Regions from separate parts of the Chelatococcus daeguensis genome, predicted to be linked through region 2. Evidence: predicted binding sites of a transcription regulator. Region 2 holds the regulator's gene; each other region holds the start of a gene.
What was found. The regulator HrcA, encoded in region 2, represses chaperone genes, less so after heat shock. The targets are predictions, from matches to a motif close to GTTAGCACTCNCNNNNNGNGAGTGCTAAC.

Region 1 (9,513 bases), 1.1 Mb from region 2:
AGATGTCGCGCGCCAGCCACAGGATGGCCGCGAGCACGAAACCGCTGACCGGCACGAAGAGCGGCAGGGCGTTCGCCTGCCCCTGCGACAGCGCCAGAAAGGCTGCGGACGCGGCCGCAACGACAATGGCTATGAGCTTCATGAAGTCCGCTTGTCCCGCCAGAAGGGCCGGCACCGCCGGCATCCGAAATCCGCCTCGTCTCCTACAGGAATTCGACAGGCGCTGCACCTAACGCTTTTGTAAAGCGGCAGAAAGACGGCGGAAACAGGTACAGGGATCGCCGGCGGAATCGCCCCTTAGCGCCTGGCCAACGAAAAAGGGCCCGGCGGCGATGCCGGGCCCTTCCGTCTCTGGCCGAATGGACTTCCTCAGAAGTCCATGCCGCCACTTCGGCCGATCCAGTCGGCCGAAGCACTTGCCTCAGCTTGGGCGGATGGACTTCCTCAGAAGTCCATGCCGCCCATGCCACCGCCCGGCATGGCGGGCGCGGCCGCTTCCTTCTTCGGCTTGTCGGCGACCATCGCCTCCGTCGTGATGAGGAGCGAAGCGACCGAGGCGGCGTCCTGCAGGGCCGTGCGCACGACCTTGGCCGGATCGACGATGCCGGCCTCGAGCATGTCCACGAACTCTTCAGTCTGCGCGTTGAAGCCGAAGGTCTGCGACTTGTTCTCGGAGATCTTGCCGACGACGATCGAGCCCTCGACGCCGGAATTCTCGGCGATCTGGCGGATCGGCGCCTCGAGCGCGCGCAGGACGATATTGATGCCGGCCTGTACGTCGGCGTTGTCGCTCTTGAGCTTCGCCACGGCCGCCTTGGCACGCAGGAGGGCTGTGCCGCCGCCCGGGACGATGCCTTCCTCGACGGCCGCGCGCGTGGCGTTGAGGGCGTCGTCGACGCGGTCCTTCTTCTCCTTCACTTCGACCTCGGTGGCGCCGCCGACGCGGATGACGGCCACGCCGCCCGCGAGCTTGGCAAGACGCTCCTGCAGCTTCTCACGGTCGTAGTCCGAGGTGGTCTCCTCGATCTGCGCCTTGATCTGCTGCACGCGGGCCTCGATGTCCTTCTTCTTGCCGGCACCGTCGACGATCGTGGTGTTCTCCTTGTCGATGCGCACCTTCTTGGCGCGACCGAGCATGTCGAGCGTCACGTTCTCGAGCTTGATGCCGAGGTCTTCGGAGATCGTCTGGCCGGCGGTGAGGACGGCGATGTCCTCGAGCATGGCCTTGCGGCGGTCGCCGAAGCCCGGCGCCTTCACCGCCGCGACCTTGAGGCCGCCGCGCAGCTTGTTGACGACGAGCGTGGCGAGCGCCTCGCCCTCGACGTCCTCGGCGACGATCAGAAGCGGCTTGCCCGTCTGGACGACCGCCTCGAGCACCGGCAGCATGGCCTGCAGCGAGGAGAGCTTCTTCTCGTGGATGAGGATGTAGGGATCGTCGAGCTCCGCGACCATCTTCTCCGCATTCGTGATGAAGTACGGAGAGAGGTAGCCGCGGTCGAACTGCATGCCCTCGACGACGTCGAGCTCGGTCTCGAGGCTCTTGGCCTCCTCGACCGTGATGACGCCCTCGTTGCCGACCTTCTGCATCGCCTCGGCGATCATCTCGCCGATGGAGCGGTCGCCGTTCGCCGAGATGGTGCCGACCTGCGCGACCTCGTCGGAGGACTTCACCTTCTTGGCGCGCTTCTCGATGTCCTTGATGACCTCGGCCACAGCCATGTCGACACCGCGCTTGAGGTCCATCGGATTCATGCCGGCGGCGACCGACTTGGCGCCTTCCTTCACGATCGCCTGGGCGAGGACCGTGGCCGTCGTGGTGCCGTCACCGGCCAGATCGTTCGTCTTCGAGGCCACCTCGCGCACCATCTGCGCGCCCATGTTCTCGAACTTGTCCTCAAGCTCGATTTCCTTGGCGACCGTCACGCCGTCCTTCGTGATGCGCGGCGCGCCGAACGACTTCTCGATCACCACGTTGCGGCCCTTCGGGCCCAGCGTCACCTTCACCGCATTGGCGAGAATGTCCACGCCGCGCAGCATCTTCTCGCGCGCGTCAGCCGAAAATTTTACGTCCTTGGCAGCCATGTGCTCAACTCCTGCCTGAAACTCAAGATGGGGGAGGGGCGGCTCAGCCGATCACGCCCATGATGTCGGACTCCTTCATGATAAGGAGGTCCTGGCCGTCGATCTTCACCTCGGTGCCCGACCACTTGCCGAAGAGCACGCGATCGCCCTTCTTGACATCAAGGGCAACGAGCTTGCCATTGTCGTCGCGGGCGCCGGGACCGACGGCGACGATCTCGCCCTCCTGCGGCTTTTCCTTGGCCGTGTCGGGGATGATGATGCCGCCCTTGGTCTTCTCTTCGCTGTCGAGACGGCGGACGACCACGCGGTCGTGCAGCGGACGGAACTTCATGAGACGTGTCCTCTCAAAGAAAGCAGCGGAACGCGCTGATCATGCGGGGCCTGTTAGCACTCGACAGAAGCGAGTGCCAAGGCTCGGGCGGAGATAGGCAGGCGGCGCTGGAGAGTCAAGGCACGGTCGCGACAAATTCGCCGTCACGCTGCACGCTGCCTTCGCGCGGGCGGCCTCTCAGCCGGGATGGTTAACGGGCCGGCACCGCCGGCGCCACCATGCCGGGCATCGGCGGCTCTGCCCGCCTCGCTGCGCGCATGATCACGCGCCGACACGCCAAGAGCGGGACCTCCTCACGAAGGCCCCGCCCTTTTCTGCGACGCACCATGATATCCTGCAGGGCGGCGAGTGAGAGCATTGCCCCGCGATTGCGGATGGGCGCGGCGCCAGTCGCGGCGAACCGGGGGCGAGACCGCTTGCGCGCATCCCTGCCACGAGGACAGCGCCCTCGTGCCGGCATGTACTATCCGCGATCCCGCGGCGGATCGTTCATCAGCTGGGCCAATTGGTTCATCAGGTGGTCCAGCCGCGCCATCTGCTGCCCCTGCAGCGCCGGCTGGCCCGCCATGTCACGCAGCAGCCACGCCATTTCCCCGGCCAGCCGCGCGATCGCAGCCTCCTGCGCCCCCTGCCGCCCTGCGAGCATCCTCGTCAGCTGCCCGACCTGCTCCCTCGCAAGCTGTATGACATCCGGAAGATCGCCGCCGCCGTGCTCATTCCATTGATCCGTCGATCGGTCGGCAGATCCCGAAAGCATGTCCACCATGACGCGGTTCCTCAAGCGTGATGGGCAGCCGGCCGCACCGGCCGGGCATATGGCACCGTGGCTGGCGCGGCCGGGCAGGCCCGAGCGTTCAGAACGCTCCGGATGTCCCCGACAGCCCGAAATGGGCCGTCAGTCCGGTCAGCCTGAGATCGCCGTAGCCTTGATCGTTGCCGCAGCACGGCGGCTGCTTCTGGCCCTGGCCGTTGCCGCAGCACGGCGACTGGCCCTGCCCCAGGAACTGCTGCAGCTGTTGCAGCAGCTTGACCAGCTGCATCATCTGCTGCAGCTGTTTCAGGGTACCCATGAAATCATTCTGGCCAATATTGCCGATAAAGCTGCCCTGACCGTTGGGCTGGATTCTGTATGACATTCTGAACCTCACCGATAGATCGATCATATTCCGCCCGGTAACGGGCAAGCACCTGCACCTGAAAAGCACGCGCTGATCCGCGCTCATCCGCCCGATGCAACGGCCGCGGCATGCGGCCCTGTGCGATCGGCAACGAGGATTCGGCAGCGCCGCCGGTCTGCAGCGCTCCTCACCCGGAGCCGGGGACAATCCGCGGCTCCGGGGGAGTCGTCGCGACATGTCACGACAGGGTGACGCAGCTGATCCGGGCCGAAACGTCGGTCACGATCCGAACCAATTCACCATCACAGCACGATGTCACTTCTGGATGTTCTGGGACTGCTGCGCCTGCATTGCCACTTGCGCCAGCATCTCCTGGAAATCATCCGCGGAGCGCTTCTGCTTCTGGGCGTCCTGCACACCGGCGGCAGAGGCCGCACCAGCATTCGAAGCCCCATTCTTCTGACAGCACGAGCAAGCCATGATATACCTCCAAAATATCAATATACGGGCCGATAATGCCCCAAAAAACGAGCGATATTTCGATTATGACATAGATATACAGTCATCATCGCTCACAAGATATGATGCAAAGACCAACTGAACAGCGCAACTGCTATGACGTTGCTATTTCTAAACTCACAATTTCCCAACCATCTCCCGCCCGCCGTCAGCGGCGGACTGTCGCAAGCGCGCCGAGGACGATCAGGGCACCGCCGGCGAGCGTCTGCAGCGAGGGCACCTCGCCGAAGAAAAGATAGCCGAGTGCCACCGCCCAGATGAGGGCGGTGTATTCGAGCGGCGCGAGGCGCGCCGCCTCAACCCGGGCGAAGGCCGTGGCGAGGATGAGATGCCCGATGGCGCCGAGACAGCCGATGGCGAGGAACAGCGACAAGTCGGACACGTGAGGCGGCACCCAAACCGCGCCGGCGGGCGCGGCGAGCACGAGTGCCGGCCCGATGTTCTGGAAGAAGACGATGGTCTCGACGCGGTCGCGCGTCGCCCGCGCCCGCAGCATCACCATCGACAAGGCGTAGGTCACGGCCGCGGCGAGCGCCGCCGCGATGCCGTCCCACGAACGCGCACCGCCCGAGGTGCCGGAGCCGTGGACGATGATCACCATGCCGGCGAAGCCGGCCAGCAGGGCGACGACGATGCGCCCGTCGATGCGTTCGCGCAGCAGCACGACGCCGAAAAAGGCGATGAAGACCGGGGCGAGGAAGGCGAGCGCCTGCGCCTCCGCCAGCGGCAGGCGGCCGAGCGCGTAGAAGAAGGAGGTCGCGGTGACCACGACGAGCAGGGCACGCCAGCTGTTGGCAACGACTGTCTCGCGCGTCGGCCAGCCGGGTCTGCGCACGGCGAGCACCGCGCCGGCGACGAGCGTGCCGCAGGCGAAGCGCAGGAAGGTGATCTCGAAGGTGGGGTAGCGCGCCGCCACCGCCTTGATGAGCGCATCCATGGCCGACAGGAGCGCAATGCCCAGAACCGCGCGGCCGAAGGCGCCCGTCATCACCCTCTCCATCTGCGCCGACGCTGAGGGGCTATTCGAAATAGCCGTCGATCTCGTTCTGCCGCAGGTGCCCAGGCGCGCCTGCAACGGCAGGACCGTTGAGCAGTTGCGCGTCGTTGGCGGCCCTGCGGGCCGTCATCTGCCGCGGCGCCACCTGCACGATCGCTGCCAGTTCGTCGAGATGTGCCGCCAGCCCTTCGAGGTGGCGGCGGATCTTGGCGACGCGCTGCTGTGTTAGATCCTGATAATTGCAGGCCTCGTAGAGCTTGATGAGCTGGCCCATGATGCTCTCGGCCGAACCGACGTTCTCCGGCTCACCACTTTGCTTGAGTCTGCGCGCCTCCGCGGCGATGACCTCGGCAGCGCCGAGGATGTCGCCGGCAGCATGGGCCGTCTCGTCGCCCACCGCGCTCAGTTCCGTCAGGGCGATACGGGCGACGGAGCTATCACCCGTGCCGTGACCGATGGCGGCGAGTTCCTGCCGCACAGCGGCAACCGTCCCCTGCAGGCCCGCCACCTCCTGGCTGAGGCGCGCCACCTCCGCCGCCTCGCGGCGGTAGTCGTCCATGAGACCGAGCGCCTGGCGCTGCATGGGGCGGAAGATCTCCAGCATCTCCCGAATATCGTCGAGCGCGGCCATGATCTCGGCCCGGCTCGTGTCGATGCGCGGCATGCGGCGGTCCGCCAGCACACGCTCGCGCCGGTCGATGCGCATGACGTCGAGGGAGGTCACATTGCGATAGCGCGCACGCGCGGGAAGCGTCGACATGGCCTGCTCATCCGGGATGCGGCGAAAAGGCGCCGCCGCGATGGAAAGACACTGATTGGTAGCCGACCGAGTTAAATTCAACGTTAAGGACGCCTCGGCACCAGCCGCTAACCATCGCGACGGAAAACACCGCCTCCGGCCGGCTCATGGAGCGGAAAGCCCGCGGCGTTCACCATTTGGCGAGCCCGTTTCGCAAGTCTTCGGCTGCATTGGCATCATATGCCGTCATCGATTGCAGGTTCAGCCATGTTGCCCATCCACCGCTTGTCTCTCGCCGCCGCGCTCGCCTGCGGCCTTGCCCTGCCCGCAGGCCCCGCGGGGGCGCAGACCGTCATCTACGGCACCGGCACGCGTGCGCCCCTGCCATCGACCAGGGTCATCCAGGCGCCCGGGGCGCGCGAGATGGCAGCCGCGGCCGAGCGGCAGCCCGTGCGCCGCGCCGACCTCGGCGGCGGCTTCATCGAGATGCTGGTGACCGGCCGCACCCCCACGGCCGGCCCGCGAGCCGGGCAGCCGGTGCGCATCGTCACCCCCTCCTCCGGCGGCATCGCGCGGGTCCACAGGGTGCCCCCGATCGATCCGCTCGATGCGGCGCTCGGCAGTGAGCGGACATGGGAACGCCGCCCGTCGTCGGGGAACGTGCGACACGCCGCCCTGCCCGATGCGGCCGAGCTGCAGCCGATGCGCGCGCCCGAGCCGCGCTATGCGCGGCAGGTCGTGGATTACGCGGGCCCGCACAAGCCGGGCACCATCGTCATCGATACGGCAGGCCGCTTCCTCTACCTCGTCGAGCCGGGCGGGCGCGCCATCCGCTATGGCATCGGCGTCGGCCGCCAGGGCTTCTCCTGGCGCGGCAGCGAGAGCATCAGCATGAAGCGCGAGTGGCCCGACTGGCGCCCGCCGGCGCAGATGCTGAAGCGCCGGCCCGACCTGCCGCGCCACATGGCCGGCGGGCCCGACAATCCGCTCGGCGCGCGCGCCCTCTATCTCGGCAAGACGCTCTATCGCATCCACGGCACGAACGAGCCGCACACGATCGGGCGCGCCGTGTCCTCCGGGTGCATCCGCATGCTCAACAAGGACGTCATCGACCTCTACAACCGCGTGCGCATCGGCACCCGCGTCGTCGTCAGCTGAGCGGAGCCTTCGGCTGCTTTATAGGGAGCCCGGGACCTGGTGGATCGCGTGATGTCCGAAGGGCATCGCCACGGCGCCTCAGGCGCGCGCTTCGAGCGCGGCTGCGATGTCGCGCTTGAGGCCATCCTTGACGAGATCGGCCGCGGCGAAAATGGCCTTCGCCTTGAAGAAGTCGAGCCCACGGAAGGCGCCGACCGGGGGCCGCACCATGATGTGCGGCGGGCCGGCGGCGAGTTTGCCGGCGACGATGGCCGCCTGCATGATGTGCGAGGCGCCGAACATCGTCTCGATCGGGTCGGGCACGCCGTCCGTCTCACGCGCCGCGCCGCCGACGACATCGACGGCGATGACGACGTCGGCCCGCGGCAGAAGGTGGTCGAACGGCAGCGGGTTGGTGGCGCCGCCGTCGATGAGTACCCGCCCGCCAGCGACGACGGGCCGCACGAGCCCCGGAATGGCCATCGAGCCGGCAACGGCCGAGACGAGCGCCCCCGCGCCGATGACAACCTCCGAGCGCGCATAATAATCCGTCGCCACGACGAGGAGCGGCACGGCGAGATCCTCGAAACGCTCCGGCACGCTCTGCGGCCAGAACAGGTCGAGGAATTTCTCGCCGTCGATCAGCACCGGGTTGGCATGGCCGCGCGCGAAGAGCTGCGACAAGCGGCCGACGCGGGCCTGCAGCAGGCGGGTGAGCACCGCCGTGCGATCGCGCAGCGTGTCCTGCACGTGCCGGCGCAGGTCGCGACCGCCGATGCCGGCGGCATGGGCAGCGCCGATGATCGCCCCCATGGACGTGCCGGCAATGACGGCCGGCCTGAGGCCGAGTTCGTCGAGCACTTCGATGACCGCGATGTGGGCGAGGCCGCGCGCCCCGCCCCCGCCGAGCGCAAGGCCGATCGAGGTGCCGGACGCCGCCGTCATCGCCGCTGCCCGGCTGGCCGACGGCGGCGCACAGGCATCAGGCGACCGCCCGGATGACCTTGCCGAGCTTGTCGGCGATGTCGCCGATGTCGCTCTCGGTCAGGATGAGTGGCGGCGAGACCGCGATGGTATCGCCGGTGATGCGCACCATGAGATCGAACTCGTGGAAGGCGCGGTCCATCGCCTCGAAGGCGCGCCGGCCCGGTGCATCCTTGAGCGGCGCGAGGTCGATGGCGCCGACGATGCCGACGGAGCGGATGTCGAGCACGCCCGGCAGACCCCTGAGCCCGTGGATCGCGTCCGCCCAGGCGCCCTCGAGGGCCCGGGCGCGCTCGAACAGACCCTCGTCGCGATAGACGTCGAGCGCCGCAAGGCCGGCGGCGCAGGCGAGCGGATGGGCCGAATAGGTATAGCCGTGGAAGAGCTCGATGACGTGCTCCGGCCCCTGCATGAAGGCCTCGTAGATGCCCTTGCGCACGAGCACGCCGCCCATGGGCACGGTGCCGGACGTGACGCCCTTGGCGAAGGTGATCATGTCCGGCACGACGCCGTAGCGCTCGGCCGCGAAGGCGAAACCGAGGCGGCCGAAGCCGGTGATGACCTCGTCGAAGACGAGCAGGATGTTGTGCTTGTCGCAGATCTCGCGCAGGCGCTTCAGATAGCCCTTGGGGGGCGGCAGCACGCCGGTGGAGCCGGCCATGGGCTCGACGATGACGGCCGCGATGGTCGAGGCGTCGTGCAGGGCGACGATGCGCTCGAGCTCGTCGGCGAGGTGCGCGCCCCACGCCGGCTCGCCGCGCGAGAAGGCCTGCTCCTCGCGGTTGTAGGTGTGCGGCAGGTGGTCGACGCCCGTCAGCAGCGAGCCGAAGAACTTGCGGTTCGGCACGATGCCGCCGACCGAGATGCCGCCGAAGCCGACGCCGTGATAGCCACGCTCGCGGCCGATGAGGCGCGTCTTGGAGCCCTTGCCCTTGATGTTCCAGTAGGCCAGCGCGATCTTGAGGGCGCTGTCCACGGCCTCCGAGCCGGAATTGGCGAAGAAGACGTGGTCGAGGTCGCCCGGCGCCAGCGCAGCGATGCGCGCCGCGAGCGCGAAGGCCTTGGGCTGGCCAAACTGGAAGGCAGGCGCATAGTCGAGCTCGCCGGCCTGCGCCTGGATGGCCGAAACGATCGGGTCGCGATTGTGACCGGCGTTGCAGCACCACAGCCCCGCCGCGCCGTCGACCACCTTGCGGCCCTCGGCCGTCAGGTAGTGCATGTCCTTGGCGCCGGTCACCATGCGCGGCTTCTTCTTGAAGGCACGGTTGGCCGTGAAGGGCATCCAGAACGCTTCGAGGTCGTTCGGCGCGAGCGCGTGGTCGTGGGCGGCAGAGGCGGACATCGTGGCTCCCGTTCGGTTTGGGCCGCGGGAGACAGGATCCCGCGGCCATTATGATGCCAAGCTATCAAGAGCCGCGCCGAAGAGGAACAATCGAACCGGCCGCCCGCCCTGCGACATATGCTGCGCCCGACACCTGGGCCGCGCTTGACACAACCGCCTCCCGGCATTAGCGCCGGGACCTTCCTCGCAGCCCGGGGTGGACCGCTCGTCCGGACCTTCCCGGAGCGCCTATCGAACATGAGGCCATCCAAGACATGACCGACC
Region 2 (9,513 bases):
CCGAGCGTCAGCTCCGGATCGCACAGGGCGAGCCGCGGGATGAGATGCTGGCTGATGATGCCCACCTTGCGCCCGTCGGCCAGCGTCATCAGGCTGGCGCGCCCCACCTCCGCGCCGGTGCCGGCCGTCGTCGGTATGGCGACGAGCGGCGCGACCGCTGCCGTGATATGGACCATGCCGCCGTCGATGGCGGCATAGCGCGCGAGCGGCGCCGGATGCGTGGCGAGCAGCCCCACCGCCTTGGCGAGGTCGATGGGCGAGCCGCCGCCGAGCGCCACGAGCCCGTCGCAGCCCTCCGCCTTGTAGAGCGCGAGCGCGGCGAGCGCCGCCTCCTCGGTCGGGTTCGTCGGCACGTCGAGGAAGACCGGCGTGCCCTCCGGGCAGAGCGCCCTGACGCGCTCGACGAGCGGCGTCGCGGCAAGGCCGCGGTCACTGACGAGGAGCGGGCGCCGGATGCCGAGGCCCGTGAGGCTCTCAGGCAGCTTGGCGAGACTGCCCGGCCCGAACTCCGTCGTCGTCAGGTAAGAGATGATGCCCACTGCTTCCCCCTATTCCGCCTTTGTATCTTTCCGCGCGGCCCCGCCGGTCAGTCCGGATCAGCCGCAGCATCGGCCGCGAGGTCGAGCCGCCCCTCGACGACGGCCCGCCCCCTGATGGTGGCGCCCGGCTCGAGCCCGGCGCACAGGAACCAGAACGCATGGTCGCCGGCCGGCACGGCAAGATCGAGGTCGATCCGCAGCCGGTCGCTGACCACCGCGGCGGCATGCACCACCCGGTCGTCGTTCCAGACGATGGCATAGCCGATCTGCCGGCGCGGCATCGGCTCGTCGAGCTCCAGCGTCAGCCGCTCGTAACGCAGGGGCAGCAAGGAATAGTCGACACATTCGTGCGCAATGCGCCCGTATTCGTCGACCTCGACGGAAAACGACGCCTCGAAACGCATACCGACACCACGACCCGACTGAACGCCACATGACGCAACTTGCACTTCTACCAGCGAAACATGATTCGTGCCGCTGGCGCAGGGCCGCCGCTGCATGGCAGCCATGGCTTCATGTCTCTCAACAGGAATGTCGCGCAGCGTGCCGCCGTTCAGCCCGCCGGCGCATCGGCAGGCGTTGCCGCAAAGCGGATCGCCGCACCGCCCGCGGCCTTGGCCGCATAGAGCGCAGCATCAGCCTCGCGCATCAGATCATCGACGACGGCGCCGACGAGCGGGCGGAGGGCAACGCCGACGGCAGCGGAAACGGCATGGCGCCGACCGTCGATCACGATCGGCTCCCCGATGACCTCAACGAGCCGCTGGGCGACGGCCGCGGCATCCTCTCGGCCGGTAATGTTGGGACAGAGAACCGCAAACTCGTCCCCGCCGAGCCGGCTCAAGGTAGCCTCCCGCGGCAGCGCGCCGCCGAGGCGCTGCGCCACGACGACGAGCAGCCGGTCGCCGACCGGGTGGCCGTGCCGGTCGTTGACCGCCTTGAAGCCGTTGAGGTCGATCAGCATGAAGGCGAGGGTGGCACCGGCACGCTCCGGCCGTGCGCGCATCTCCTCGAAGGCCCGACTCAGCACGCGCCTGTTGGGCAGGCCCGTCAGCGGGTCGAGCATGGCAAGCTGCTCGGCCTCTTGGGCCCGCTCTTCTGCGGCGACCCGCCGCGCCTCTTCGCGGCGCTGCTCGGAGAGCCGGCGCAGCGAGAACAGGAAGAGCACGATGCCGAGGATGAGGCCGAGCAGCAAGGCCTCGTCGATCTCGATCTTCTTCTCCGGCGGATCGGTGACATAGCCGCTCGTGAAGATATCGTACTGCCAGGCGACGAGCACCGCGAGCGCCATGGCCGACACGAGCAGGAAGAGATCCTGCAGCGTGCTGCGCAAATGCCAGTCGGATGGCCTGATGGCGCCGTGGATCGCGGGCGTGCTCACGGGGGTCCTACCTCATCCGGCGGGACGGTTGTCCCAGACATTGTCACTACAACAGTGCATACCGCTTGCCAAAGAGGCGAAGATGCAAAAACGGGCGGCCGCGACAGCCGGCCGCGCCGGCACCCCCCCGTTGATTTCCGCCGCGGCCCGATGCTTGCTTGGTGCCGGGCGCGGCCTCCCGGCCGCCCCTCCAGCCGCTGCCTCCGGAGCCCTTCGCCATGACGAGCCCCTATCCCCGCGACATGATCGGCTACGGACGCCACGCGCCCGATCCCCTCTGGCCGAACGGGGCGGCGATCGCGGTGCAGTTCGTCCTCAACTACGAGGAGGGCGGCGAGAACAACATCCTGCACGGCGACGCCGCCTCGGAGGCCTTCCTGTCCGAGATCGTCGGCGCCCAGCCCTGGCCGGGGCAGCGCCACATGAACATGGAGTCGATCTACGAATACGGCTCCCGCGCCGGCTTCTGGCGCCTGTGGCGCATGTTCACCCACCGCGGCCTGCCGGTGACGGTTTATGGCGTCGCCACCGCGCTCGCCCGCAACCCGGAGGCCGTCGCTGCCATGCAGGAGGCGGATTGGGAGATCGCCAGCCACGGCCTCAAGTGGATCGAATACAAGGATTTTTCCAAGGAGGAGGAGCGCGCTCACCTTCTGCAGGCGCTCGAGCTGCACGAAGAGGTGACGGGCGCGCGCCCGCTCGGCTGGTACACCGGCCGCTGCTCGGCCTTCACCACCGACCTCGTCATGGAGGAGGGCGGCTTCCTCTATTCCTCCGATTCCTACGCCGACGACCTGCCCTATTGGGTCGAGGGGCCGCACGGGCCGCACCTCGTCATCCCCTACACGCTCGATGCCAACGACATGCGCTTTGCCGCCGTGCAGGGCTTCAATTCCGGCGACCAGTTCTTCGCTTACCTCAAGGACAGCTTCGACACCCTCTATGCCGAGGGCCTCGAAGGCGCGCCGAAGATGCTCAACATCGGCCTGCACTGCCGCCTCGTCGGCCGGCCGGGCCGCGCCGCCGCGCTCGCCCGCTTCCTCGACTATGTCGCCGCGCATCCGCGCGTGTGGGTGCCGCGCCGCATCGACATCGCCCGCCACTGGTACGTTCACCACCGCCCGGCCGGCCTCGTGCCGAGCCGCCTCTCCGCCCCGCGCTTCATCGCCCTCTACGGCGACGTCTTCGAACATTCCCCCTGGATCGCCGAGGAGACGCACCGGCGCGGCCTCACCGCCGCCCAGGACAGCGCCGAGGGCCTGCACGCGGCCATGTGCACCGTCCTGGCGCATGCCTCGCGTGAGAAAAAGCTCGCCCTCATCAAGGCCCACCCGGACCTCGCCGGCCGCCTGAAGGCCGCCGAGCTCGCCCCCGATTCCCGCCGCGAACAGGCCGGCGCCGGCCTCGACCGCCTGACGGCCGAGGAGAAGACGACCTTCCTCGCCCTCAACGACGCCTACAAGGCCCGCTTCGGCTTCCCCTTCATCATGGCCGTGAAGGGCAGGACCAAGGAGGAGATCCTGGAGGCTTTTCAGGCGCGGCTGGCGAACACGCCGGAAGCGGAGTTCTCGACGGCGATGGCGGAAATCGAGCGAATCGCGTTGTTGCGGTTGCGGGAGAGGGTAGGGTGAGGTGCAACGGGCCGAGCTTGCCCATGTCGTTCAACATACGTTCGGAAGCCATGACCTATAAATTCGCAGATACACTCATCGTTGACTTAGACAACACAATTTTCGATTGGTTCGCAGCTTGGTACGCGCAGTTCGAGCCAATCTACCACCGTATTATCGAAGTGACTGGCAAGCCGGTCGCTGAGATCGAAGCTGATATCCGCCGTGTGCATCAAGAACGCCGCACGTCGGAATACACTTTTCTGATTGAAGAAGTTGAAGTTCTAAAGCAGAACCGCACTCAAGGCGACATCCGCACCCTGTTCAAGGATGCAATCGATGAATCCCGCCTGAGGCGAGATCGGCACCTCAAATTGTATCCGTCTGTATTCCGCAGCTTATGGGATGTGAAGAAAAGTGGAGCCACTATCATTGCATATACGGAGTCGATGGCGTTCTACAGTGCCTATCGTCTAAAGCGTTTCGGGCTGGACGGGGTGATCGATATTATGTTTAGCCCTGAGGATCATGATATCCCGGCCGGAGTCTCGCTGGATCGCCTGCGCCATCAACCCGACGAATTTTATCAACTTGAGGTAACAGAGGTCCGGCACACGCCTCGGGGAGAGCTAAAGCCTAATCCGAGGATCCTGCTCGATATCCTCAACATGATCGACGCATCTCCTGAACGTTGCGCCTATGTCGGCGACAGTCTATTTAAGGATGTAGCGATGGCGCGTGACGTAGGTGTGTTCGACATCCACGCGAAGTATGGTGAAAGCCAGAGGCGGCCTGAATACTCACTACTACAACGCGTATCCCACTGGACCCAGGAGGATGTCGAACGCGAGAAAGCGATTGCGGCTCAAGGTCATGATTTTGAACCGAGCGCTGTTCTTGATAAACAGTTCTCTGAGATTTTCAACTATTGCCAATTTGGGCCGCCAAATGCCAGAGCAAGAGCGTGATATAAAGGCCGCGATTGAAATCTGGAAAAAGACTATCGATGTGCAACAGCACTTCAACGATTTGTGCCTGCGGATTCGAAACACCGCCATAACCGTTGTTGGCGCGCTGTTGGCGGCTATGGGTTTCACCTATCAGCAGGGGCTTGAGATAGCGTTTCTCGGCTATCGACTCGCAGCCGGCATGGGCTTTGTGGCTGCAGCACTTTTCGCCTGGCTCGCATTCTTTCTTATGGATTACTATTGGTATCATATGTTTCTCAAAGGAGCAGTTAAGCACGCCAGCAAGATTGAGGAAGAATACAAGAGCATGCTTCCCGGCATTGATCTCGGAGGCACTATTTCCAGTGAGAGCCAGAATGTTCGAATGTTCTGGGTTTTCGAAACCAATTCGCAGCGCCGCCTTAAGATATTTTATGGATTAGGCTTCCTAATGTTGGCTGTAATTTTCGTTGTGCTTTTGTTCGCTCAGAAACAGGTAGCAGAGACTCCTGCGACTGCCGCCACGACACAAACGGCGCCTAGATCGCTTGCGACTTCGAACGAACAACCCATTCAGGCTGCGCCTACGGGCGGATCTCCTGAAAGTTTGGCGCCATCCGCGCCGGAGCCCTCACGCGTCCAGAAAACACCAGAAGCACAGTAGCTTATGCACTGGTCTCAAAAATGCGGAGGCGGTACATAGCCGCTCTCTCAAGCAATCACCTGAGAAGAGATGGTGCCCAGGAGAGGACTCGAACCTCCACGGCTTTCACCACTGGTACCTGAAACCAGCGCGTCTACCAATTCCGCCACCTGGGCCCATGTCAGGGCAGGCGTCTGTCTAAGCATGCGCCCCGGGCTTGTCAACGGCGCTTTTGCGCGGGCGCCCGCCGGCGCGGTGGACAATCGGCCGCAGCGGGGCGGGAATGCGGGCGCGCGGCCGCAGGGATCCACTGCGAGGCGCTGGCCGTTGCTTGAAAAGCGGCCGATCGGGCCCATAATCCCAAGGACGACAGGAGCATGACGGCCATGAACGTGACGCCACGCGGTGCCTTGCCTCCCGGCGGCGCGTCGCCGGGCGCGAGCGCGCATTCCGGCGCGGCTGCTGGCACCACCGCCGGTACGGTGGCGGAAGGGTCGCGCCCGCTCGTCGAGCTCAACGAGCGCTCGCGCGAGATCTTCCGCCAGATCGTCGAGAGCTATCTCGCCACGGGCGAGCCGGTGGGCTCGCGCAATCTCTCGCGCATGCTGCCGCTGCAGCTCTCGCCCGCCTCGATCCGCAACGTGATGGCCGATCTCGAGCAGACCGGCCTCATCTACGCGCCCCACACCAGCGCCGGGCGCCTGCCGACGGAGCTCGGCCTGCGCTTCTTCGTCGATGCGCTGCTCGAGATCGGCGACCTCACGGCGGCCGACCGGGCCAATATCGAGAGCCAGGTGCGCGCCGGCACCGGCAGCGCCTCGCTCGACGGCGTGCTCGCCCAGGCGACGACGCTCTTGTCCGGCCTGTCGCGCGGGGCCGGCGTCGTCGTCACCACCAAGCAGAACCTGCGCCTCAAGCACATCGAGTTCGTGCGGCTCGACCCCGGCCGCGCCCTCGTCGTGCTCGTGGCCGAGGACGGCTCGGTGGAGAACCGACTGCTCGACCTGCCGCAGGGCCTGCCCGCCTCGGCGCTGACCGAGGCGACGAACTTCCTCAACGCCTGCATCCGTGGCCGCACCCTGAGCGAGGTGCGCGAGGAGATCGCCCGCCGGCGCGAGGAGATCGCCCGCGAGCTCGACGCACTGACGGCACGGCTCGTCGAGGCCGGCGTCGCCATGAGCGTCGGCCCGGCCGAGGAGCGTCAGCTCATCGTGCGCGGCCAGGCGAACCTGCTCGAGGACCTCCGGGCCGCCGAGGACCTCGAGCGCATCCGCCTGCTCTTCGCCGACCTCGAGACCCAGAAGGACGTGATCGACCTCCTCTCCCGCGCCGAGGAGGGCGAGGGCGTGCGCATCTACATCGGCTCGGAGAACAAGCTGTTCTCCATGTCCGGCTCGTCGATGATCGCCGCCCCCTTCCGCGACGGCACCCAGCACATCGTCGGCGTCGTCGGCGTCATCGGCCCGACGCGGCTCAACTATGCCCGCATCGTGCCGATGGTGGATTATACGGCGCGCGTGGTGTCGCGGCTGCTGGAGGGGCGGTAGGCGCCCCCCTCACGGGAACAGCATCATCGTCGCCTCGGCTCCGGACGCCTCGTCGAGGGCGATGAGCTCTGCCGCCGGCAGCGTCGCGAAACGCATGGCGACGACCTCCTCCGGCCAGGCGGCGGCGGTCGCCGGCCGCCCGATGAAGAGGAGGCCGCCACGGTGCGGTCAGCCGTTGCGGAAGGTGTAGCTGTAGCCGTTGATCGCCGGCACGCCGCCGAGATGCGCGTAGAGCACCTTCGACCCGGCCGGAAAGAAGCCGCGCGCGACGAGGTCGATCATGCCCTGCATGGATTTTCCCTCGTAGACCGGGTCGGTCATCATGCCCTCGAGGCGCGCCGAGAGGCGAATGGCGGCGAGCGTCTCCTTCGAGGGCACGCCATAGGCCGGATAGGCGTAGTCCTCCTTCAGCACGATGTCTTCCTCGGTGATGTCCTTGCCGCCGACGAGGGCTGAGGTCTTCTGCGCGATGTCGAGCACCTGGGCGCGCGTCTTTTCCGGCGTGCCCGAGCCGTCGATGCCGATGACGCGGCGCTGGCGCCCGTCCTTGGCGAAGCCCACCACCATGCCGGCGTGGGTGGAGCCGGTGACGGTGCACACCACGATGAAGTCGAAGGAGAAGCCGAGCGCCGCCTCCTGCGCCCTCACCTCCTCGGCGAAGCCCACATAGCCGAGGCCGCCGTATTTGTGCACGGAGGCGCCGGCCGGGATGGGATAGGGCTTGCCGCCCCGGGCGCGGACGTCTTCGAGCGCCCGCTCCCAGCTCTCGCGGATGCCGATGTCGAAGCCCTCGTCGACGAGTTCGACCTCCGCCCCCATGACGCGCGAGAGAAGGATATTGCCGACCCGGTCGTAGACCGCATCGTCGTGCGGCACCCAGCTCTCCTGCACGAGGCGACACTTCATGCCGATCTTGGCTGCCGTCGCCGCCACCATGCGCGTGTGGTTGGACTGCACGCCGCCGATGGAGACGAGCGTGTCGGCACCGCTCCTGATCGCGTCCGGCACGATATATTCGAGCTTGCGCAGCTTGTTGCCGCCGAAGGCGAGGCCCGAGTTGCAGTCCTCGCGCTTGGCATAGAGCTCCACCTTGCCGCCGAGGTGTTTACTGAGACGCTCCAGCTTCTCGATCGGCGTCGGGCCGAAGGTAAGCGGATAGCGGTCGAATTTTTCGAGCATGGCGCGGTCTTCCCCTTGGAAATGGATGGGGAAAGCCTAGCAACAGTACCTATGAAAGGTCCTTCCGAAGTAAGCGTCATTTATGATTTGCTGTTTCGGTCGATCCGCCTAGTATCTTCCGAATGCTTCATTAACAGGCCATTCAATGAAAGAATCCGTCACGCGCGAACTCGACCGCACCGACCTGCGCATCCTCAGGCTGCTGCAGGCCGACGGGCGCATGGGCAATGCCGAGATCGCCAAGCGCGTCAATACCAGCGCGGCGACCTGCCACCGGCGCATCCAGCGCCTCCTCGCCGAGGGCTATGTGTCGGGCGTGCGGGCGCTCGTCGCGCCCGAGCGGGTCGAGCGCGGCACGCTCGTCTTCGTCGGCGTGGTGCTGGACCGTTCGACGCCCGAGAGCTTCGCCGCCTTCGAGGAGGCGGTGCGCGCCATGCCCGTGGTGCTCGACTGTCACGTGGTCGCCGGCGATTTCGACTATTTCCTGAAGATCCGCGTGCGCGACATGGTCGATTTCAACCGCCTGCACGGCGAAAAGCTCATCGCCCTGCCCGGCGTGCGCCAGACGCGGACCTTCTTCGTCCTCAAGGAGGTGGTCGACAACGCGCCGCTCGCGTTCTGAAGCGCCTCCCGCGCGAGGCACTTTGCCCGCCCCTGCGCCGTGCACCCCTTGGCGGATGGCCCGCACGCTGCTATTCCCGCGGCTTGACGATCACGGCCGCGCTCCCGCCCCCGCCTGCGCAGGAAGGCCGTCACAGCCGCGGGGACAGGCGGGCGAGCGAAACGACGTTCCGACATGACAACGAAGCCCATCGAGACCATCCGCAACTTCTCCATCGTCGCGCATATCGACCATGGCAAGTCGACGCTCGCCGACAGGCTCATCCAGAAGACGGGCGCGCTGTCGGACCGCGAGATGCAGGAGCAGGTGCTCGATTCCATGGACATCGAGCGCGAGCGCGGCATCACCATCAAGGCGCAGACCGTGCGCCTCGAATATCCGGCCAAGGACGGCAAGACCTACGTCCTCAACCTCATGGACACGCCCGGCCACGTCGACTTCGCCTATGAGGTCTCGCGCTCGCTCGCGGCCTGCGAGGGCTCGCTGCTCGTCGTCGACGCCTCCCAGGGCGTCGAGGCGCAGACGCTCGCCAATGTCTACCAGGCGCTCGACGCCAACCACGAGATCGTGCCCGTCCTCAACAAGATCGACCTGCCGGCCGCCGAGCCCGACCGCGTCAAGGAGCAGATCGAGGAGGTGATCGGCCTCGACGCGTCCGATGCCGTGCCGATCTCGGCCAAGACCGGCCTCGGCATCGAGGACGTGCTGGAGGCCATCGTCACCCGCCTGCCGCCGCCCAGGGGCGACGCGGCGGCGCCACTGAAGGCGATGCTCGTCGACAGCTGGTACGATGCCTATCTCGGCGTCGTCGTCCTCGTGCGCATCATCGACGGGACGCTGAAGAAGGGCACGACCATCCGCATGATGCGCACCGGCGCGACCTATCCGGTGGACCGTGTCGGCGTCTTCCGGCCCAAGATGACCAATGTGGACTCGCTCGGCCCCGGCGAGGTCGGCTTCCTCACCGCCTCGATCAAGGAGGTGGCGGACACCGCCGTCGGCGACACCATCACCGACGACAAGAAGCCCTGCGCCGAGCCACTGC
Region 3 (9,513 bases), 1.1 Mb from region 2:
GTCGTGCTCCTCGGCGATATGCCGCGCGTCGGCGCTGCCGCCATCGACACGCTGATTGCGCTCTTCGCGGAGGCGCCGCGGGTGGCCGCCGTGGCGCCGAGCTGGCAGGGGCAGCCGGGCAATCCGGTGCTGCTCGCGCGCCGGCTCTTCGCCGACGTGATGCAGCTCGTGGGCGATGAGGGCGCGCGCCGGCTGTTCGCCGGCCGCAGCGATGTCATGAATGTGGCGATGGATGATCCCGCCGTCGCCATCGACATCGACACGCCCGAGGCGCTGGCCGGATTGGCGGCCAACGAGGGCAGATAGCCGGACCTGTCACGCGAGTGTCATCGAAAAGAAGTGCATTGCGGTGCCTTACACCCGAGCGCTTCAATCGAGGACAACATGCGCCGACAGATGTTTCTCACGGCTCTCGCCGCCGCCCTGATGGCCGGCACGAGCGCGGCTGCCCTGGCCGAGCAGAGCTTCAACCGCATCGCCACCTTCCCGGTCGTCGCCAACCTGCCGGCGGATCGGGATGCGCAGAAGAAGAAGACGGTGGCCGAGATCATCGCCGCCTCCGAGGACGGCAACCTGCTCGTCTATACCGACTCGCCGCAGAACGCCGTCGGCTTCGTCGACATCACCGACCCGCGCCAGCCCAAGGCGGCCGGCTTCCTGCCCGTGGGCGGCGAGCCCACCTCGGTGACGGTCATCGGCGGCAAGGCCTTCGTCGCCGTCAACACGTCGAAGTCCTACAAGGAGCCGGACGGTGTCCTCGCCGTCGTCGACATCGCCGCGAAGAGCATCGAGGCGACCTGCGCCCTCGGCGGCCAGCCGGATTCGATCGCGGCGAGCCCGGACAAGGCCTTCCTCGCCATCGCCATCGAGAACGAGCGCGACGAGGAGGAGAACAAGGGTAAGCTGCCCCAACTGCCGGCCGGCAACCTCGCCATTCTCCCGGTGAAGGGTGGAGCGGTCGACTGCGCGGGCAAGAAGACGGTCGACCTCACCGGCCTTGCCGGGGTGGCGCCGGAGGATCCGGAGCCCGAGTTCGTCGCCGTCAACGGCCGCAATGAGGTGGTCGTCACCCTGCAGGAGAACAACCACATCGCCGTCGTCGATCTCGCCACGGCGAAGGTCGTCGGGCATTTGCCGGCCGGCACCGTGACTCTGGAGGCGATCGACACCAGGCGCGACAAGATCATATCCGCCACCGGCCGCCTCGAGAACGTGAAGCGCGAGCCCGACGCGGTGAAGTGGCTCGACGACGAGCGCTTCGTCACCGCCAACGAGGGCGATTACGAAGGCGGCTCGCGCGGCTTCACCATCTTCCGCAAGGACGGCACGGTGGAATACGACAGCGGCAACGCGCTCGAGCATCTCGCCATGCGCATCGGCCACTTCCCCGAGAAGCGCGCCGACAAGAAGGGCATCGAGCCCGAGGGCATCGAGGTCGCGCGCTACGGCGACGAGACGCTGATCTTCGTCGGCACGGAGCGGTCGTCCTTCGTCGCGGTCTATCGCGACGCCGGGCCGGGGCAGGCGCCGCAGTTCCTGCAGGTGCTGCCGTCGGGCATCGGCCCCGAAGGGCTGCTCGCCATCCCGCAGCGCAACCTCTTCGTCACGGCGAACGAGACCGACCTCGTCGAGGACGGCGGTCCGCGGGCGACGGTCATGATCTACGAGCGTAGCGAGGGGGCGCCGGTCTATCCGATGATCGCCTCCGCCGACGACGCGAAAGGCCTGCCCATCGCTTGGGGTGCACTGTCGGGCCTCGCGGCGGACGGCGCGCAGCCGGGCAGACTCTTCGCCGTGACAGACAGCGCCTATGCCGAGGCGCGCATCCTCGAGATCGATGCTGCGAAGAAGCCGGCGGTGATCACGCGCGCCATCACGGTGACGCGCGACGGGGCGCCGGCCAAGGGGCTAGACATCGAGGGGATCGCCTGGCGTCCGGCCGGCGGCTTCTGGCTCGCGTCCGAAGGCAACCCGGAGAAGAAGGACGTTCCCACGCACAGCAGCCTGGTGCGCGTCGATGCCGAGGGTGCGGTCGTCGAGGAGGTGGCGCTGCCCGAGACGCTTGCTGCGGCCGCCACACGGTTCGGCTTCGAGGGTGTCGCGGTCGTCGGCGAAGGCAACGAGGAGACGGTCTATGTCGCGGTGCAGCGCGAGTGGAAGGACGATCCCAAGGGCTTCGTGAAGATCCTCACCTACAAGCCGGCGACGAAGGCGTGGGGCGTCATGCGCTACCCGCTCGATGCCGCGCCGAAGGGCTGGATGGGCCTGTCGGAGCTCACCTATGTCGGCAACGACACCTTCGTCGTCATCGAGCGCGACAACCAGTTCGGCGACAAGGCCGTCAAGACGCTGCAGGCCTTCTCTGTCAAGGGGCTGACGCCGGCGGCGGTCGGCGAGAAGGATGCGCCCGTGGTCGAGAAGCGCAAGCTGCGCGATCTCGTGCCGGATCTCGCTTCGCCCAAGGGCTACGTGCTCGACAAGATCGAGAGCTTCGCGGTCGATGCGGCGGGCGACGCCTTCATCATCACCGACAACGACGGGGTGGACGACGCCTCGGGCGAGACGGTGTTCCTCAATCTCGGCCGCTTGACGAGCAACTGATCCCACGTACCGGAATCGGGAAAGGCGCGGGATATGTCCCGCGCCTTTCTGCATACACGTATCGCAGTCAGGCGGCGCGGCCGTCGACCGAGATGCGGCCGGCGCCGGCCGAGGCGATGGCAAGCAGACCGCCGGTGATCGCGACGTTCTTCCAGAAGTTGATCATCTGCTCGGGATCGACCCAGAACTGGTGGAAGAGAAGGGCGGAGAGCGCCGTGAACCCGGCCAGCGCGAGCGCGACGAGGCGCGTGTGCCAGCCGACGAGCAGCAGAAGGCCGCCGCCCAGTTCGACGAGGATGACGAGTGGGAGAAGAATGCCCGGCACGCCGGCCGATTCCATGTATCCCGCGGTGCCGGCGTAACCGGTGATCTTGTTGAACCCCGCCGGTATGAAGAGGACGGCAATCAGCACGCGTGCCAAAAGCAGTCCGAGCGCGTTCAACGATCCCATGTGCGGTTCCTTTCCGTTCGTCCGATTCTGTCGGAAAACGCGACGCCGACGGGAGCGACAATAGCTCATCTTGCGGGCGCTGAGCAGATGACCGGTGCAAGCCGCGGCTTGCGACGATGCAAGAGTGGACGGAGGCGTGCGGGCAAGGAAAAGGCGCGGGAGCCGAAGCCCCGCGCCTTCCCGAAGCACGTCTCGCAATCTGGGCGGATGGACTTCCTCAGAAGTCCATGCCGCCACTTCGGCCGATCCAGTCGGCCGAAGCACTTGCCTCAGCTTGGGCGGATGGACTTCCTCAGAAGTCCATGCCGCCCATGCCACCGCCCGGGATGGCGGGCGCGGCCGCTTCCTTCTTCGGCTTCTCGGCGACCATGGCTTCGGTCGTGATCAGCAGGGCGGCGACGGAGGCGGCATCCTGCAGGGCCGTGCGCACGACCTTGGCGGGGTCGATGATGCCCTTCTTGAACATGTCGCCGTATTCGCCAGCCTGGGCGTCGAAGCCGAAGGCGTAGTCGCCCTTCTCCAGCACCTTGCCGACAATGAGCGAGCCGTCCTCGCCGGCATTGATGGCGATCTGGCGGGCGGGGGCCTGGATGGCGCGGCGTACGATCTCGATGCCGGTGCGCTGGTCGTCGTTCGCCGGGGTCAGGCCGTCGAGCGCCTTGACGGAGCGCAGCAGCGCGACGCCGCCGCCGGGCAGGACGCCTTCCTCGACCGCGGCCTTCGTGGCGTGCATGGCGTCGTCGACGCGATCCTTCTTCTCCTTCACTTCGACCTCGGTGGCGCCGCCGACGCGGATGACGGCCACGCCGCCCGCGAGCTTGGCAAGACGCTCCTGCAGCTTCTCACGGTCGTAGTCCGAGGTGGTCTCCTCGATCTGCGCCTTGATCTGCTGCACGCGGGCCTCGATGTCGGCCTTGGAGCCGGCACCGTCGACGATGGTGGTGTTCTCCTTCTCGATCACCACCTTCTTGGCCCGGCCGAGCATGTTGAGGGTGACGTTCTCGAGCTTGATGCCGAGATCTTCGGATATGGCCGTGCCGCCGGTCAGGATGGCGATGTCCTGCAGCATGGCCTTGCGGCGATCACCGAAGCCCGGCGCCTTCACCGCCGCGACCTTGAGGCCGCCGCGCAGCTTGTTGACGACGAGCGTGGCGAGCGCCTCGCCCTCGACGTCCTCGGCGACGATCAGGAGCGGCTTGGTGGACTGGACGACGGCCTCGAGGACCGGGAGCAGTTCGTTGAGCGAGGAGAGCTTCTTCTCGTGAATGAGGATGTAGGGATCCTCCAGCTCCGCGCGCATCTTATCGGCGTTGGTGACGAAGTAGGGCGAGAGATAGCCGCGGTCGAACTGCATGCCCTCGACGACGTCGAGCTCGGTGGCAAGGCTCTTGGCCTCCTCGACCGTGATGACGCCCTCGTTGCCGACCTTCTGCATCGCCTCGGCAAGGAAGCGGCCAATCTCCGTGTCGCCGTTGGCCGAAATGGTGCCGACCTGGGCGATCTCGTCGTTGCTGGAGATCTTGCGAGCGTTCTTCTTGAGGTCGGCGACAATGGCCTCGACGGCCATGTCGATGCCGCGCTTGAGGTCCATCGGATTCATGCCGGCGGCGACCGACTTGGCGCCTTCCTTCACGATCGCCTGGGCGAGGACCGTGGCCGTCGTGGTGCCGTCACCGGCCAGATCGTTCGTCTTCGAGGCCACCTCGCGCACCATCTGCGCGCCCATGTTCTCGAACTTGTCCTCAAGCTCGATTTCCTTGGCGACCGTCACGCCGTCCTTCGTGATGCGCGGCGCGCCGAAAGACTTCTCGATCACCACGTTGCGGCCCTTCGGGCCCAGCGTCACTTTCACCGCATTGGCGAGAACGTCCACGCCGCGCAGCATCTTCTCGCGCGCGTCAGCCGAAAATTTTACGTCCTTGGCAGCCATAATCGTCACTCCCTGATAGACATGACTTCAGGCATCAGATGGGTTCATGCCAGAAGGGCCCCCTCAGGCGGCCTTCCTGCTCTGCGCGGTGCTCTCGATCACGCCCATGATGTCGCTCTCCTTCATGATGAGCAGATCCTGGCCGTCGATCTTCACCTCGGTGCCCGACCATTTGCCGAACAGCACGCGATCGCCGACCTTGACATCCGGGGCGACGATCTTGCCGTTGTCGTCACGCGCGCCGGGACCGACGGCGACGACCTCACCCTCCTGCGGCTTTTCCTTGGCCGTGTCGGGGATGATGATGCCGCCCTTGGTCTTCTCCTCGCTGTCGAGGCGACGGACGACCACGCGGTCGTGCAGCGGACGGAACTTCATCGCGAACCTCCTGAAATGGCTGATTCATTTTTCGATGTCGCCCGACGGCCCCGGATGGCAGCCGCCCGGCGCACCGGCGAGATAGGTGACGGGCGCGAAGCCCGCAAGGCCCTCGAAGCAAAATTTTGGCAGTCGCGCGCCGAGAGTGCCAGGGCATTGACGCCGGGGTTTGTCAGCAATCTGGCGTGACTGCTGCTAAGGCATTGGAAATAAACATATAATTCATAAATTATGCTTGAAAATGGATACCGCCATCGTTCACCATAGGCCCATTGCGACGAAGGAGGAGCTATGGTTTCGAGCGACTTCGTGAAGCAGGTGGCCGGCTACGGCCTGACCACCGCCACCATCCTCTACCGCATGCCGGATCATCCGCGCCTGCTGCAGACCTACATCTGGCAGGACTACGACATGGCGCCGCGCTTTCCGGAACTACACCGTTTCCTGGAATTCTGGCAGAGGAAGCTGGAGGGGCCGCTTCATTCGGTGACCGTTGCTCACAGCCGGCTTATCAAGCCGGCGGAGCTCAGGCTCGTGGACGGCATGGTGAGCCTGCACTGAGCGGCAAGGCGACTGCGCGGGCCGCATACCCGCTGGCCGTGCCCCCGTCCGGCGCCCCCTTGGCCGGGGGGCAGCAGTGAGATAGGAATGCGACCTCACAAACTGAGGCCCGGTCCTACCTCGTGTCGACGCTGCCCCGTACCTCCGCCGTCCTCCATGCACTCACGGTCGGCGAGGGCGAATACCTGACCGTCGACGAGATCCTGCAGACCTTGCGCCAGCAGGCCTTTGCCCTGCTCGTCGTGGTGCTGGGCCTGCCGAACTGCCTGCCGATGCCGCCGCCGATCCCGCTCATCTGCGGTTTCGTGCTCGCCTTCGTGGCGCTGCAGATGGCGCTTGGCCGGCAGGCGCCGTGGCTGCCGCGACAGCTGTTGCGCAAGTCCGTCGCGCGGGCCGACGTCTCGCGGGCCGTTGAACGGGCCATGCCCGTCCTGCGCCGGCTGGAGCGCATGTCGCGGCCGCGCCTGCAGTTCTTCGCCACGCAGCCCGGCATGCGGGCAATGGGCCTCGTCCTGCTCGTCGTGGCGCTGGGGCTGCTCGTCTCCGCGCCGTTCATCGGTCAGATACCGCTCGGCCTCGCGGCTTGCCTCATCGGTCTCGGCCTCGTGGAGCGCGACGGCATCGTTATCATTCTCGGCATGACCGCAGGCGCCTTCGGCATCGGCCTCAGCCTCGGCTTCATCGTCGCGATCGTCAGCGGCATCGCCGCACTCGTCGGCTACGCCTGACGTTCGGCAGGCGGGGGCGGCCGCGCTCTCAGGCGACGGCGTCGGTGCGGCTCTTGCCGGGCTCGATGCCGAGCAGCCGGTCGATCGCATCGGCCGGGACAGGTTTCGAGAACAGGTAGCCCTGCAGTTCGTGACAGCCGAGCGCCTGCAGGAAGCGGTGCTGCTCGCTTGTCTCCACGCCCTCTGCCGTCACGGTGAGGCCAAGCGCCCGGCCGAGATGGACGACGGAATGCACGAGGATGGCCGATTCCCCTGTCGTCTCCATGCTCTCGAGGAACGAGCGGTCGATCTTGATCTTGTCGAAGGCGAAGCGGCGTAGGTAGATCAAGCTCGAATAGCCGGTGCCGAAATCGTCGAGCGCGAGGCGCACGCCGCGGGCCCGCAGTTCCATCATGGCATCTTCGGCCGCGTCCGCATCGTCCATGACGACGCCTTCGGTGACCTCCAGCTCGACGCGCGTCGGATCGATGTCCGCCGTTTCGATGATGGTCATGACGCTGGAGACAAAGTCGCGCTGGCGGAACTGGATGGGCGAGACATTGACGGCGATGCGCAGGCCCGGCCAGCGCTTGGCGTCCTCGCAGGCCTTGCGCAGCACCCATTCGCCGAGCGGGATGATGAGGCCGCGCTCCTCCGCGATGGCGATGAACTGCTGCGGCGGGATCATGCCGTGCTGGGGATGCGGCCAGCGCACCAGCGCCTCGACCCCGACGATCTCCTCGCCGTTCGCCTTGTACTGGGGCTGGTAGTGCAGTTCGAGCTCGTCGGCGAGGATGGCCGCGCGCAGATCATCCTCCACCACCTTGCGCAGGCGCAGCGCCTCGTCCATCTGGCGCTCGAAGAAGCTGTAGCGGTTGCGGCCGCCGTTCTTGGCCTGGTAAAGCGCCGTGTCGGCGAGCCGCATCAGCGTCTCGCGTTCGGTCCCGTTGCGCGGACTCAACGCCACACCGATCGAGACGCCGATGGTGACGGAGCCACCGGGCACCTCGCAAGGCATGGTCAGGGCGTCGAGAATGCGCCGCGCCAGCGCTTCCGCGTCGCGCGGGTCCTTGACGTCCGTCTGGATGATGGCGAATTCGTCGCCGCCGAAGCGGGCGAGCGTGTCCGCGCCGCGCAGGAGGTTGGACAGGCGCCGCGCGACGATGCGGATGAGCATGTCTCCCGCCTCGTGGCCGTAGGTGTCGTTGACATCCTTGAACCGGTCGAGGTCAAGGAACATCACGGCGAGGCCCTCGTCGGAGCGCTTGATGCGGGCGAGCTCCTGGTCGAGACGCATGCCGAAGAGCAGACGGTTGGGCAGGCCGGAAAGGGAATCGTGGCCCGCCAGTCGCTGCACCTGCTCCTGACGCCGGTTGAGTTCGATCAGCTGGCCGCGCACATGCAGCAGGATGCCGGCGGCAAAGGCGAGTGTCAGCAGCGCGATGGCGCCGATGGCGGTGAGCGCCTGGCTGTTGATGAGGGCGCTCGGCAGCGACGATTGCCAGACGAGGAAGGCGGGGCCACGGTCCGTGGCGTCGTCGACGGCGATGGCGCCTCCCCGGTGCGGCCCGTTGCTGGCCGTGAGGCGCAGTTCCTGCAGGCCGAGCGGACCGGCGATCTCCGCCAGGGCCCGCGCATCGAGCTCGCTGGCACCGACAACGATATGCGGACTTTCGTTGCTGATCGTCGTCGCGGCCACCACATAGGCGCTCCAGCCGTCGTGCACGATGCGGGTCGCGCCGCTCGTCACTGCGGTGCCGGCATGGAGTGGTAGTTCGCTGATCTCCTTCTGCCGCACGTCGCGGGCGACGGCATCGAAGATCACTTGTCGCGCATCGAAGTCATGCTGGCCCGCCACCCGTCCGCCAACGCTGCCGAAGAGCACGGAATTGTCCGTGTCGAGCAGGAAGATCGCCCATTGCCGGGTGAGGCTCTTGTTCTCGGACGTGAGGATGGCCGCCGTGCCGACGGGATCGACCGGGGGGCGGCTCACCTTGGCCTCGGCCAGAGTCGTCGCGAAGGCGCGCAGGCGTTCGAGCGTGTGCTGGCGCAGATCGTTCAGCGCAAGGGTCACGCGAGCGCGTTCGTCCTGCATGGCCGCCTGGTCGAGCGTGCGGCTCATCCACCAGAACACGCTGCCCGAGAGCAGCAGGATCAAGAGGATCAGCGCCGCCATCGGCCACACGAGGCGCGTGGCGACGGTCGTGGGGGAAGGGAAGCCTTTCACGGGCAAGCGTGCGGATCCTCGCGCTCGAAGCGGGTGCCCCACCGTGCCGCACGTTCCTTTAAATCAAGTTTCCTTTTCTGTCGCCTGCGCGGTTTTCTCACTCCAGCAGCCCCAGCCCGCGAAAGCTCGCGTGGCCGTCGCGACCGACGATGATGTGGTCGTGCACCAGGACGCCGAGCGGCTCGGCAATCTCGCCGATGGTCCGCGTCATCTTGATGTCGGCGGACGAGGGCGTCGGATCGCCTGACGGGTGATTGTGCACGAGGATGATTGCCGTTGCCGAAAGTTCGAGCGCCCGCTTGACGACCTCGCGCGGATAGACCGGCGTATGGTCGACGGTGCCGGTCTGCTGCAGTTCGTCGGCGATCAGGCCGTTGCGCTTGTCGAGGAAGAGGACGCGGAAATGCTCCTTGTCCGCGAAGGCCATGGCCGTGCGGCAATAATCGATGACGGCGTTCCAAGAGGAGAGCAGGGGGCGCTTGGCAACGGCGCCGCGCGTGATGCGCCGGGCCGCGGCCTCGACGATCTTGAGGTCGGTGACGACGCTGTCGCCGATGCCTTCGACCTCGGCGAGGCGCGAGGGCGGCGCCGCGAGCACCTCGGCGAAGGACCCGAAGCGCCGGATCAGCTCCTTCGCCAGCGCCTTCACGTCCCGCCG

Region 1: a site for HrcA is predicted at 2,466-2,494, ahead of groES (co-chaperone GroES). Genes of this name have one in related genera too.
Region 3: a site for HrcA is predicted at 5,485-5,513, ahead of groES (co-chaperone GroES). Genes of this name have one in related genera too.

The regions. Positions count from the first base shown of each region.
Region 1 covers NZ_CP018095.1:1,153,851-1,163,363, reverse strand. The annotation lists gene BOQ54_RS05515 (ABC transporter ATP-binding protein/permease) at 1-184, opposite strand, end outside; gene groL (chaperonin GroEL) at 445-2,082, opposite strand; gene groES (co-chaperone GroES) at 2,126-2,413, opposite strand; gene BOQ54_RS05500 (hypothetical protein) at 2,877-3,179, opposite strand; gene BOQ54_RS05495 (hypothetical protein) at 3,268-3,549, opposite strand; gene BOQ54_RS20005 (hypothetical protein) at 3,847-4,011, opposite strand; gene BOQ54_RS05490 (DMT family transporter) at 4,199-5,038, opposite strand; gene BOQ54_RS05485 (hypothetical protein) at 5,070-5,807, opposite strand; gene BOQ54_RS05480 (L,D-transpeptidase) at 6,054-6,944, shown strand; gene BOQ54_RS05475 (patatin-like phospholipase family protein) at 7,023-7,868, opposite strand; gene BOQ54_RS05470 (aspartate aminotransferase family protein) at 7,906-9,249, opposite strand; gene BOQ54_RS05465 (TIGR01459 family HAD-type hydrolase) at 9,504-9,513, shown strand, end outside.
Region 2 covers NZ_CP018095.1:22,466-31,978, forward strand. The annotation lists gene BOQ54_RS00095 (iron-containing alcohol dehydrogenase) at 1-539, opposite strand, end outside; gene BOQ54_RS00100 (hypothetical protein) at 587-943, opposite strand; gene BOQ54_RS00105 (GGDEF domain-containing protein) at 1,093-1,920, opposite strand; gene puuE (allantoinase PuuE) at 2,139-3,551, shown strand; gene BOQ54_RS00115 (HAD family hydrolase) at 3,575-4,498, shown strand; gene BOQ54_RS19610 (hypothetical protein) at 4,479-5,141, shown strand; tRNA gene BOQ54_RS00120 (tRNA-Leu) at 5,212-5,296, opposite strand; gene hrcA (heat-inducible transcriptional repressor HrcA) at 5,498-6,667, shown strand; gene BOQ54_RS00130 (1-aminocyclopropane-1-carboxylate deaminase) at 6,836-7,846, opposite strand; gene BOQ54_RS00135 (Lrp/AsnC family transcriptional regulator) at 7,992-8,468, shown strand; gene lepA (translation elongation factor 4) at 8,643-9,513, shown strand, end outside.
Region 3 covers NZ_CP018095.1:2,491,322-2,500,834, reverse strand. The annotation lists gene BOQ54_RS20265 (nucleotidyltransferase family protein) at 1-306, shown strand, start outside; gene BOQ54_RS11920 (esterase-like activity of phytase family protein) at 385-2,601, shown strand; gene BOQ54_RS11915 (DoxX family protein) at 2,669-3,052, opposite strand; gene groL (chaperonin GroEL) at 3,345-4,982, opposite strand; gene groES (co-chaperone GroES) at 5,046-5,360, opposite strand; gene BOQ54_RS11900 (usg protein) at 5,652-5,921, shown strand; gene BOQ54_RS11895 (exopolysaccharide biosynthesis protein) at 6,044-6,649, shown strand; gene BOQ54_RS11890 (putative bifunctional diguanylate cyclase/phosphodiesterase) at 6,678-8,855, opposite strand; gene radC (RadC family protein) at 8,953-9,513, opposite strand, start outside.